Regions from separate parts of the Frankia sp. CeRuru1 genome, predicted to be linked through region 3. Evidence: riboswitches for the same ligand, from Rfam matches in the RefSeq annotation. Region 3 holds a riboswitch; each other region holds the start of a gene.
The links. A riboswitch is a leader RNA that binds a small molecule or an ion and turns the genes downstream of it on or off. The one in region 3 is predicted to bind cobalamin.
Positions count from the first base shown of each region.

Region 1 (3,268 bases), on a different contig from region 3:
GGCACGTTCACGCCGACCATTCCGGTGTTCACCCGGTGGGTGAAGTCCCGGGCGGTGTCCCCATCCCTGGTGAAGATCGCCACGCCGTTGCCGTACTCGTGCTCGTTCGGCAGCCGCAGCGCCTCCTCGTAGTCGGCGGCGCGCACGACCGAGAGCACCGGGCCGAAGATCTCCTCCCGGTAGATCCGCATCGCCGGGGTGACGTGGTCGAACAGCGACGCGCCGAGGTAGAAGCCCTGCTCGTGCTCGGTGCCCGCGAGCGGGTTGCCGCTGCCGTCGACGACCAGGCTCGCGCCCTCCTCGACGCCGGAGCTGAGGTAGTCGCGGACCCGGGCCACGGCCGCGGGGGTGACCAGCGGGCCGATCTCGGTGGCGTCGTCCAGCGCCGGCCCGATCCGCAGCGCCGTGACCCGCGCGGCGAGCCGCTCGACCAGGGCGTCCGCCGTCGCCTCGCCCACCGGGACGGCGACCGAGATCGCCATGCAGCGCTCGCCAGCCGACCCGTAGCCGGCGCCGACCAGGGACTCCACCGCGTGGTCGAGGTCCGCGTCCGGCATGACGACCATGTGGTTCTTCGCCCCGCCGAAGCACTGCGCCCGCTTGCCGTGCGCGGCGGCGGTGGCGTAGACGTACTGGGCGATGTCGGACGACCCGACGAAGCCGACCGCCTCGACCCGGGGGTCCGTCAGCAGCGCGTCCACGGCCTCCTTGTCGCCGTTGACGACGTTGAACACGCCCGGCGGCAGGCCGGCGTCCAGGAACAGCTCCGCCAGCCGCAGCGGCACCGAGGGGTCACGCTCCGACGGCTTGAGCACGAATGCGTTACCGCAGGCCAGCGCCGGTGCCGCCTTCCAGAGCGGGATCATCGCAGGGAAGTTGAACGGGGTGATCCCGGCGACGACCCCGAGGGGCTGGCGCATCGAGTACACGTCGATGCCGGTGCCGGCCGCGTCCGAGTACTCGCCCTTGAGCAGGTGCGGGATGCCGGTGGCGAACTCGACCACCTCCAGGCCGCGCTCGATGTCGCCGTGCGCGTCGGCCACCGTCTTGCCGTGCTCTGCGGCGAGCAGCCGGGCGAGCGAGTCCTGCTCGGCCCGGACCAGTTCGAGGAAGCGCGCCAGCACCCTGGCCCGGCGCTGGGGGTTGAGCCGGGCCCAGCCGGGCTGGGCGTCGGCCGCCGCCGCGACGGCGTCGGCCACCTCTGCGCGCGACGCCAGTGGTACCCGCGCCTGCTCCCGCCCGGTACTCGGGTCGTAGACGGCACCGAAACGACCCGAGGTGCCCGGGACCGGCTTTCCGCCGACGTGATGCGTGAGTTCTCGCATGAGAAATTTCGCCTGACCTTCCGAAAGTGCGCAGCCTGCATCGCCCCGGCGGCCGCGGCGCGCCGGGAGAAGGATGTGAAGAAAGAAGGAGTGCGAAAGCCGCCGGGAATCAGTCGAAATGTCGCCGGGCGGCTCGGAAGGGGGCATGAAAAAGCAGGGCTGACATGCGTTCCGACTCCATCCTCGTGGAAGTACACGGTCGCCCACGGCCGGTATCCTGGCTCCCGGATCGGCGCGGACTCCTGCCTTCCCGGCACGCGGCCAGTGGCATCACGGGAGTCCGGCTCCCCGGTCACAGTGGCGGGACCGCGCCGGATTCACACCGGCTTCCCTGACACCATGGACCTTGGTAGGGGACCATAAAGTAGGACACCATACTATGTCCAGTAGTCGCGGCCCGTGTCGGTGTGACGTCGATCCGTGGCAGCCGTGTCCCCGGGCTCCGCCCGCCCGGCCGCCGGAGCGGGGGCTGGCCCGAGGCGGGAAGGACCGCCGGCGGCTCGGGCCGGTCCTGACCGCCGGTGTGCTCGTCGTCGCGGCGATGGCCGATCTGTGCCTCTTGCCCGGTTGGGCTCCGGTCGCGTAGCGTGGCGTTGCCGTGGTGTTCGGGAAGCCGGTGTGATGCCGGCGCGGCCCTCGCCACTGTGATCGGGAAGTCTCGGGTCTGGTCCGCGGTGCGGCGGAAGTCACTGGGCGTGTTCGCCTGGGAAGGCTGACCTGGAGGCGTCGACCCGTCAGCCAGGAGACCGGCCACGGCATCGAGTGACCCATCCACGAGGTGCTGGAGAGGCGGTCCGCGTGAGCGTGCCTGCTTGTGCTGAGTCTGATCCCGCGCTTTCGGCAGCCGCTGCCGACGCGCCCGCGCGGCCGTCGCGACGCCGCCGGCCCGGCCGGCCGCGTCGCCGGACCGCCGTCGCTGCGGTGCTGGCCGGCGTGCTGGCGATGGTCTCGCTGGCGGCCTGCGGGGACGACGACGGTGACGAGGCCGGTGGCTCCGCAGCCCTCGACGCGCGCGGGTGCGTGACGTCGTTCAACGCCGAGACCGACTACTTCCCGGTGAAGTCGACGTTCGAGGCGGCCAAGAACGTCACGCTGACCTACCACAACAGCTACCAGGTACTCACGGTCAAGGAGCCGTACCCGGACGGCAAGCCGGAGTCGTACGTGCTGGTGCGCTGCGGCGCGCCGGCACCGGAGCTGACCGGAGACCTCGCCGCCGCCCCGCAGATCGAGGTGCCGATCACCAGCCTCTACTCCGGGTCGACGACCCACCTACCGCTGCTGGTCGACCTGGACGCGGTCGACGTCCTCACCGGGGTCTCCAGCGCCAGCCTGGTCTCCAGCCCTGAGGTGCGCGAGCAGATCGACGCCGGCAAGGTCGTCGAGTACGCCCCGAACTACCAGATCGACGTGGAGAAGGTGGTCAGCGCCGCCCCCGACGTCCTGATGACCGACGGGACGGACTCGCCCGAGTACGCGACGATCCGCAAGGCGGGCGTGACGGTCGTCGCCAACGCCGAATGGCTGGAGGGCGACCCGCTCGGCCGGGCCGAGTGGATCAAGGTGATGGCGGCGCTCACCGGCGACGAGGAGCAGGCCGCCAAGGTCTTCGGCCAGATCCAGACCGACTACTCCGCCATCGCGGACAAGGCGACCGCCGCCGGGGTCACCCCGGTGAAGGTGCTGCCCGGCTCGATGTACGAGGGCACCTGGTACATGCCGTCCGGCGGCAGCTACGTCGGCAAGCTGCTGTCGGACGCGGGCGCGACCTACCCGTGGGAGGACGAGACCGACACCGGCAGCCTGGAACTCAGCTTCGAGGCGGTGTTCGCCGACGGCGGCGACGCGCCGGTCTGGCTGGCCGACGGCGAGTGGGACACGGTCGGCGACGCGGTCGCCGAGGACCCCCGCTACGGCACCCTCGCCGCGGCGCAGCCCGGCGG
Region 1 covers NZ_CDWWEW010000170.1:2,281-5,548, reverse strand. Annotated here, with positions in the region: gene AC08OP_RS13655 (CoA-acylating methylmalonate-semialdehyde dehydrogenase) at 1-1,325, opposite strand, end outside; cobalamin riboswitch at 1,516-1,702, opposite strand; cobalamin riboswitch at 1,908-2,094, shown strand; gene AC08OP_RS13650 (ABC transporter substrate-binding protein) at 2,124-3,268, shown strand, end outside.
Region 1: another riboswitch for cobalamin. It lies ahead of AC08OP_RS13655 (CoA-acylating methylmalonate-semialdehyde dehydrogenase); the one in region 3 lies ahead of AC08OP_RS10505 (methylenetetrahydrofolate reductase).

Region 2 (3,268 bases), on a different contig from region 3:
GGCGCCGAGATGGTGATGCTCGAACCGCACGCCTACCAACAGCTGCGCGCACACCGCCGCCAAGCCGGCGCGCAGTCGGCCCGGATGCGCGAGCTGCGCCATCAGTTGGACCTGCTCGTCGACTATCTCGACGGCCTGACCCGCCAGGCACAGGCACTGCCTTCCTGCGCCGACTGTCCGGGCCCGGAGTGCCCAACGACTGACCTCGACTGCCCCCGACGTCTGCTCCTGACCACGCTCGCCGCACGTCCGGTCCCAGACCAGCGGCGCAGCACCGACCGGTAGCCCGGAAACTGATGCGTCACAACCCATCGGCGCCTCGTCGGCGTGAGGTGGACGGGACGTCGATGACGCGGACGGCGTGCGACGGGCCGGTCGTCTCACGCGAAGAGGCCGGGCCGCCGCGGCCTGGCCTGCGGGTACCGACGGGTGCGTCGGTACGGCGGCCGTGGTGAGCGTCGAGTCCGCTGGTACGGCGGATGCCCTCGGGGCATCGGCGGGCTCGCGGTCGGCGAGTGGGTCATCAACGCCGAGGTGGCGCAGGACTATTGCCGGGACGATCCCGCGCGCCACCTCGAGGAGATCGCCGCCGAGCTGGGGCTGCCCGCGGCGCGGTGGCGTCCCGGCACGGTCAACCTCGTCTGCCTGCTGCCCGTGCTGCTCAGCGACGCGGCCCTGGTCAACGCCGTCGTCACGGCCACCGAGGCGAAGAGCCAGGCGTTGCTGGAAGCCGGCGTTCCCGGCACCGGCACGGCGTCCGACGCCCTCGTGGTGTGCTGCCCCGCCGGCTCCGCTGGTGGACCGCCGGGAGTCGAGTACTGCGGCCCGCGCTCGCGATGGGGAGCCCGCCTGGGCCGTGCCGTCCACGCCGCCGTCGCAGGCGGCGCCGCGTGCTACGCCGCCCGATGGGCGGAGCCCTCAGCCTGACCGCCATGTCCGCCCGGCGGGTCCGAACCCAGATCAGGAGATGCTTCTGTACCGCTCCGCCGGCCGGACGGGGCGGCAGACGGCCCGCGCGCCGACGCCGCGACGGGCTGAGGACGCGGGTGCGGGAGGCTGGGCGCTCGTCGGCGAGGCCGTGAGCGAGACGACCTCACGCCACATGCCGGCTCGTGCCTCCGGCCCCCGGTGCCGTTGCTAGGCTGCTGAGCGCAGCTGGTTCGACCGCCACTCGGTGCCTCGACGAGGTAATGGGTGGTGGGAGACGTGAGAGGGAACCCGGTGGGAATCCGGGACTGCCCCGCAGCGGTGAGTGGGAACGAACACCGTCCGATGCCGCACCTGACGGGTGCGGCGGGACAGCACTGAACTCGTAGCGGCTCGACCGGCCTTGAGCTGGGCGGGCCCGGGGTTTGGGAAGCGACGGCCAGTAGGGAGCCCCGTCCGAACGGATCGGGAAGGCCCACGAGTCCGAAGACCTGCCCGCTGTGCGTGCGCGCGGTCGCGAGCACGCTTGGCTGTGACCTCGTGGGTGGGTCCGCGCCGTCGGCGCCTCTCGGTCGGACTTTCGACGACCAGTCGGGGTGCCGGTGTCGTGCTGGTCTGTTCGCGAGGTCAGGTGGACTCGCGAAGGAGAGCCCATGAGCACGACCGCACCGCTTAGTCGCGCGACGGTGTACGGGTATCCCCGGCAGGGTGCCAATCGGGAGCTGAAGAAGGCGACCGAGGCGTACTGGGCGGGCACGAGCGACGCCGAGCAGTTGCTGGCGGCCACTCGGCAGCTACGCCAGGAGCGCCTGGCCCAGCTGAGGCAGGCCGGGATCGAGGAGATCCCGAGCAACGACTTCTCGCTGTACGACCACGTGCTGGACACCGCCGTCATGCTCGGCGCCATCCCGGCGCGCCACCGTACGGCGGTCCCGGAGGTGAGCACGCCGAAGGGCAGGCTGGACCGCTACTTCGCCATGGCTCGCGGCACCGCGGACGCCGAGCCGCTGGAGATGACGAAGTGGTTCGACACCAACTACCACTACCTGGTGCCCGAGCTCGGCCCCGACACCGACTTCAGCCTGGACGCGGCCAAGCCGCTCGGTGAGTTCGCCGAGGCGAAGGACGCCGGTGTCCTCACCCGGCCGGTGCTGGTCGGCCCGGTGACGTTCCTGCTGCTGGCCAAGGCGGCTCCGGACGCGGGCGAGGGTTTCGAGCCGCTGTCGCTGCTGGACCGGATTCTGCCGCTGTACGCAGACGTGCTGCGCCAGCTGCGGGCCGCCGGGGCCGAGTGGGTCCAGCTCGACGAGCCGGCGCTGGTCCTTGACCAGCCTGCGGCGGTCCTGGAGGCGGTCAGCGGCGCCTACGCAACGCTGACCGCCGCGGCGGACCGGCCGAAGCTGTTGCTGGCCACCTACTTCGACCGGGTCGGTGACGCGCTGCCGGTGCTGCGCGACAGCGCCCTCGACGGCGTCGCGCTCGACTTCGTCGGACCGGCGTCGGCCAACCTGGCGGCCCTTGCCGCCGCCGGCGGCCTCGGCGACAAGCGACTGGTCGCCGGCGTCGTCAACGGGCACAACATCTGGGCCGCCGACCTGGCCGCCACCCTCGACACGATCGAGAGCCTGCGGGGCCTCGCCGGCCGAGTCGACGTCTCGGCCTCCTGCTCCCTGCTGCACGTCCCGCTGGATGTGGTCCTCGAGGGCGACCTGGACCCCGAGATTGCCGGCTGGCTGGCCTTCGCCCGGCAGAAGCTCGACGAGATCGTCACCCTCACCGCCGGCCTCACCTCGGGACGGGACGCCATCGCCGGCGCCCTGCAGACCAACGCCGCGCGTCTCGCCGCCCGGGCCGTGTCGCCGCTCGTGCGGGTCGAGGCGGTGCACCAGCGGGCCGCGGCCGTGACCGGCGCGGACCTGCACCGGGCGAGCCCCTACGAGAAGCGTGACCTGGTCCAGGCGGAGCGGCTGAGCCTGCCGCAGCTGCCGACGACCACTATCGGGTCGTTCCCGCAGACCGCGAGTCTGCGCCAGGCCCGGGCCGCGCTGCGCAACGGGAGCATGTCCCCGGACGGCTACGTCGAGGCGATGCGGACCGAGATCCGCAACGTGATCGCCGCCCAGGAGGAGTTCGGGCTGGACGTGCTGGTGCACGGCGAGCCCGAGCGCAACGACATGGTGCAGTACTTCGGCGAGCAGCTGACCGGGTTCCTCGCGACGACGGACGGCTGGGTGCAGTCGTACGGCTCGCGCTACGTCCGGCCGCCGATCATCCTGGGTGACGTCGTCCGTCCGGAGCCGATGACCGTCGCCTGGGCTACCTACGCCCAGAGCCTCACCGA
Region 2 covers NZ_CDWWEW010000168.1:191-3,458, forward strand. Annotated here, with positions in the region: gene AC08OP_RS13560 (hypothetical protein) at 1-285, shown strand, start outside; gene AC08OP_RS13565 (adenosylcobinamide amidohydrolase) at 430-927, shown strand; cobalamin riboswitch at 1,156-1,440, shown strand; gene metE (5-methyltetrahydropteroyltriglutamate--homocysteine S-methyltransferase) at 1,581-3,268, shown strand, end outside.
Region 2: another riboswitch for cobalamin. It lies ahead of metE (5-methyltetrahydropteroyltriglutamate--homocysteine S-methyltransferase); the one in region 3 lies ahead of AC08OP_RS10505 (methylenetetrahydrofolate reductase).

Region 3 (3,268 bases):
ACGCCGCCGCGGCCCCCATGTCCGGCGGCACGAGCCAGCCGAACATGTCCGCGCTCGTCGCCGCGACCGACCACACCGACCGCGCAACCGGCATCCCGCTCGCGGCGCTGTCCGCGCTGGAGGCCTACTGGGAGGCGGTCCGCGACCTGTACGCCCCGTTCGAGGCGGGCCTGCGGGCGCCGACCGGCGCCGTCTACCGGCACGAGATTCCGGGCGGCCAGCTGACGAACCTGCGCCAGCAGGCCATCGCGCTCGGGCTCGGCGACCGCTGGTCCGAGGTCACCGAGTGCTACGCGATCGCCAACGAGCTGCTCGGCAAGCCAATCAAGGTGACGCCGACCAGCAAGGTCGTCGGCGACCTCGCGCTGTTCATCGCCTCCGGGAACATCGACCCCGCCACGCTACGGACCGAGCCGGAGAAGTACGACCTGCCGGCCAGTGTGCTCGGCTACCTCGCCGGCGACGCCCGGCGCGCCACCCTGTCGCGGCTGCTGTTCCCCGGCCCGTGGCGCGACTACGAGAAGGCCGTCGAGCAGTACGGCGACAGCTCGGTCATTCCCACGGAGGCCTTCCTCTACGGCCTGCTGCCCGGCGAGCCGGTCAGCGTCTTCCTCGAACCCGGCGCCGAGATCATCGTCGAGCTCGAAACCATCAGCGATCCCGACCGCGCCGGTATCCGCACCCTCTACCTGCGGGTCAACGGCCAGCCCCGCCCCGTCCGGGTCCGCGACGAGTCCATCAGCTCGGCGTCCGCCACCGCCCGCCGCGCCGACCCCACCAACTCCGGCCATATCGGCGCGAGCCTCCCCGGCATCGTCACCTTCGCGGTCAAGGTCGGCGACACCATCGAGAAGGGCGCCAAGCTGGCCGTCGTCGAGGCCATGAAGATGGAAGCCGCCGTCACCAGCCCCACCGCCGGAACCATCACCGAACTCGCCCGCAGTACCGGCGACTCCGTCGAAGTCGGCGAGCTCCTGCTCGTCATCCAGCCCTGATCTGGCAGCCGGCTCGCCGTCTCGCGCCGGGTCTCCGGCGTTGGCCGGCGACCCGGCTCGACTGGTCCCGCCTCGTCGTGACAGCCGTCGCGCTCAGCCCGCCGGCTGGGGAGCTGAGCCGACGAGGTTGCGGTAGACCTCCCGGGTCGCCGAGGAGCGGTTGAGGGTGATGAAGTGCAGGCCGGGCGCACGGCCGCCGGGTCGTCGGCGACCGCCTCCAGGCGGCGGGCCAGCGCTGGCGGGAAAGCGGCGCCGGACAGCTGGGCCATCCGGGTGATCTGCGCGACGTTCGTCACCGGCATCACCCCGGGCACGATCGGCGCGTCGCAGCCCAGCCGGCCGACCCGCTCGACCAGCCGGAGGTAGGCGTCGGCGTCGAAGAAGAACTGGGTGATGGCGTAGCTGGCCCCGGCGCGGAACTTGCCGGCCAGGGCGCGGGCGTCGCTGTCGAGGTCGGCGGCGCGTGGGTGCTTGTCCGGGAACGCCGCGACGCCGACGCAGAAGTTCCCGAGCCCGCGGACGAAGGTGACCAGCTCGTCCGCGTGCTCGAAGCCGTTGGGATGGCGTACCCACTCGCCGAGCGGGTCGCCCGGCGGGTCGCCGCGCAGCGCCAGGATGTTGCGGACGCCGGTACCGGCGACCGTGCCGACGATCCGGCGCAGCTCCGCCCGGGCGTGGTTGACCGCGGTGAGATGCACGATCGGCGTCAGTGACGTCTCGGTGGCGATCCGTTCGCAGATGCGCATCGTGCCCTCGCGGGTCGACCCGCCGGCGCCGTAGGTGACGGACACGAACGATGGCCGCAGCGCCTCGATCTCGCGTAGCGCGGTCCACAGCGCCCGCTCACCGTCGGGCGTCTTCGGCGGGAAGAACTCGAACGAGTAGGAGGTCGTTCCGGTCGACAGGAACTCGCTCATCGTCGCGGGGCGGGCCGCAAGGGGGGACCTCCGCTGCCTGGGCACGGTCGTCACCTCGGCGCGCAGCTCAGTGTCTGTCATGGTCGGCACCTGTTCTCACCGTCGTGGACGGGCGGTGGACGGGCGCGGCCTTGACCGGTCGACGCTGGGCGCGGCCGTACACGGGCCGGCCAGGGGTGGCCGGCCGGCAGGCGGGCATGCTCACGCTGATCGTCCTCCAGCACCTCGTGGAAGCGTCACTCGGTGCCGTGGCCGGTCTCCTGGCTGACGGGTACAGCGTCTCCGGACCGGCCTTCCCAGGCCGACAAGCAGCCCAGTGACCTCCGCGCGGACGCGGATACGGCCGGAGACTCCCGAACACAGTGGCGAGGGCCGCGCCGGCGTCACACCGGCTTCCCGAACACCACGGCCGGTTCAGGCTACGCGCGGCCCACATCGCCGACAAGGCCGCCTCACCGGTCCCGTCACGCCGGCGTCGAATGGCCGGGAGGCCCGGGCGCGGAACCCGAGCCTCCCGAAAACCGTCGGGACCGGTCAGAAGTCCTCGTCGAAGGAGACCGAACCCTCCACGGCGACCTGGTAGGACGACACCCGGCGTTCGAAGAAGTTCGACAGCTCCTGCACGTCCTGCAGGTCGAGGAACGAGAACGGGTTGGCCGACCCGAACATGGGCGCGAACCCGAGCTGACCGAGCCGGCGGTCGGCGACGTACTCCAGGTAGGTGCGCATGTCAGCGACGGTCATCCCGGCGACCCCACCGGTCAGGAGGTCCTCGGCGAACACGGTTTCAGCGTCGACCGCCTCGGCGAGCATGTCCCGCACCGCGGCCTCGAAGTCGGCGTCGACGAGGTCGGGTTCCTCGGCGCGGACGGTGCGGATCACGTCGAGGGCGAACCCCATGTGCATGGACTCGTCGCGGAACACCCAGTTGGTGCCGGAGGCGAGCCCGTGCAGCAGGCCGCGGGAGCGCAGGAAGTAGACGTAGGCGAAGGCGCCGTAGAAGAACAGCCCTTCGATGCAGGTGGCGAAGCAGATCAGGTTGAGCAGGAAGGCCCGCCGGTCGGCGCGGGTGCGCAGCCGGTCGAGGCGGCCGAGGGAGTCGATCCAGCGGAAGCAGAACGCTGCCTTGGCGCGGATCGACGGGATGTTCTCGATGGCGGCGAACGCGCGGGCCCGCTCGTCCGGATCGGGCAGGTAGGTGTCGAGCAGGGTCAGGTAGAACTGGACGTGCACGGCCTCCTCGAACAGTTGGCGGGACAGGTAGAGCCGCGCCTCCGGGGCGTTCAGGTGCCGGTAGAGGTTGAGCACGAGGTTGTTGGCGACGATCGTGTCGCCGGTCGCGAAGAACGCGACGAG
Region 3 covers NZ_CDWWEW010000110.1:6,437-9,704, reverse strand. Annotated here, with positions in the region: partial or broken gene AC08OP_RS10510 (ATP-binding protein) at 1-995, shown strand, start outside; partial or broken gene AC08OP_RS10505 (methylenetetrahydrofolate reductase) at 1,089-1,912, opposite strand; cobalamin riboswitch at 2,146-2,335, opposite strand; gene AC08OP_RS10500 (ribonucleotide-diphosphate reductase subunit beta) at 2,447-3,268, opposite strand, start outside.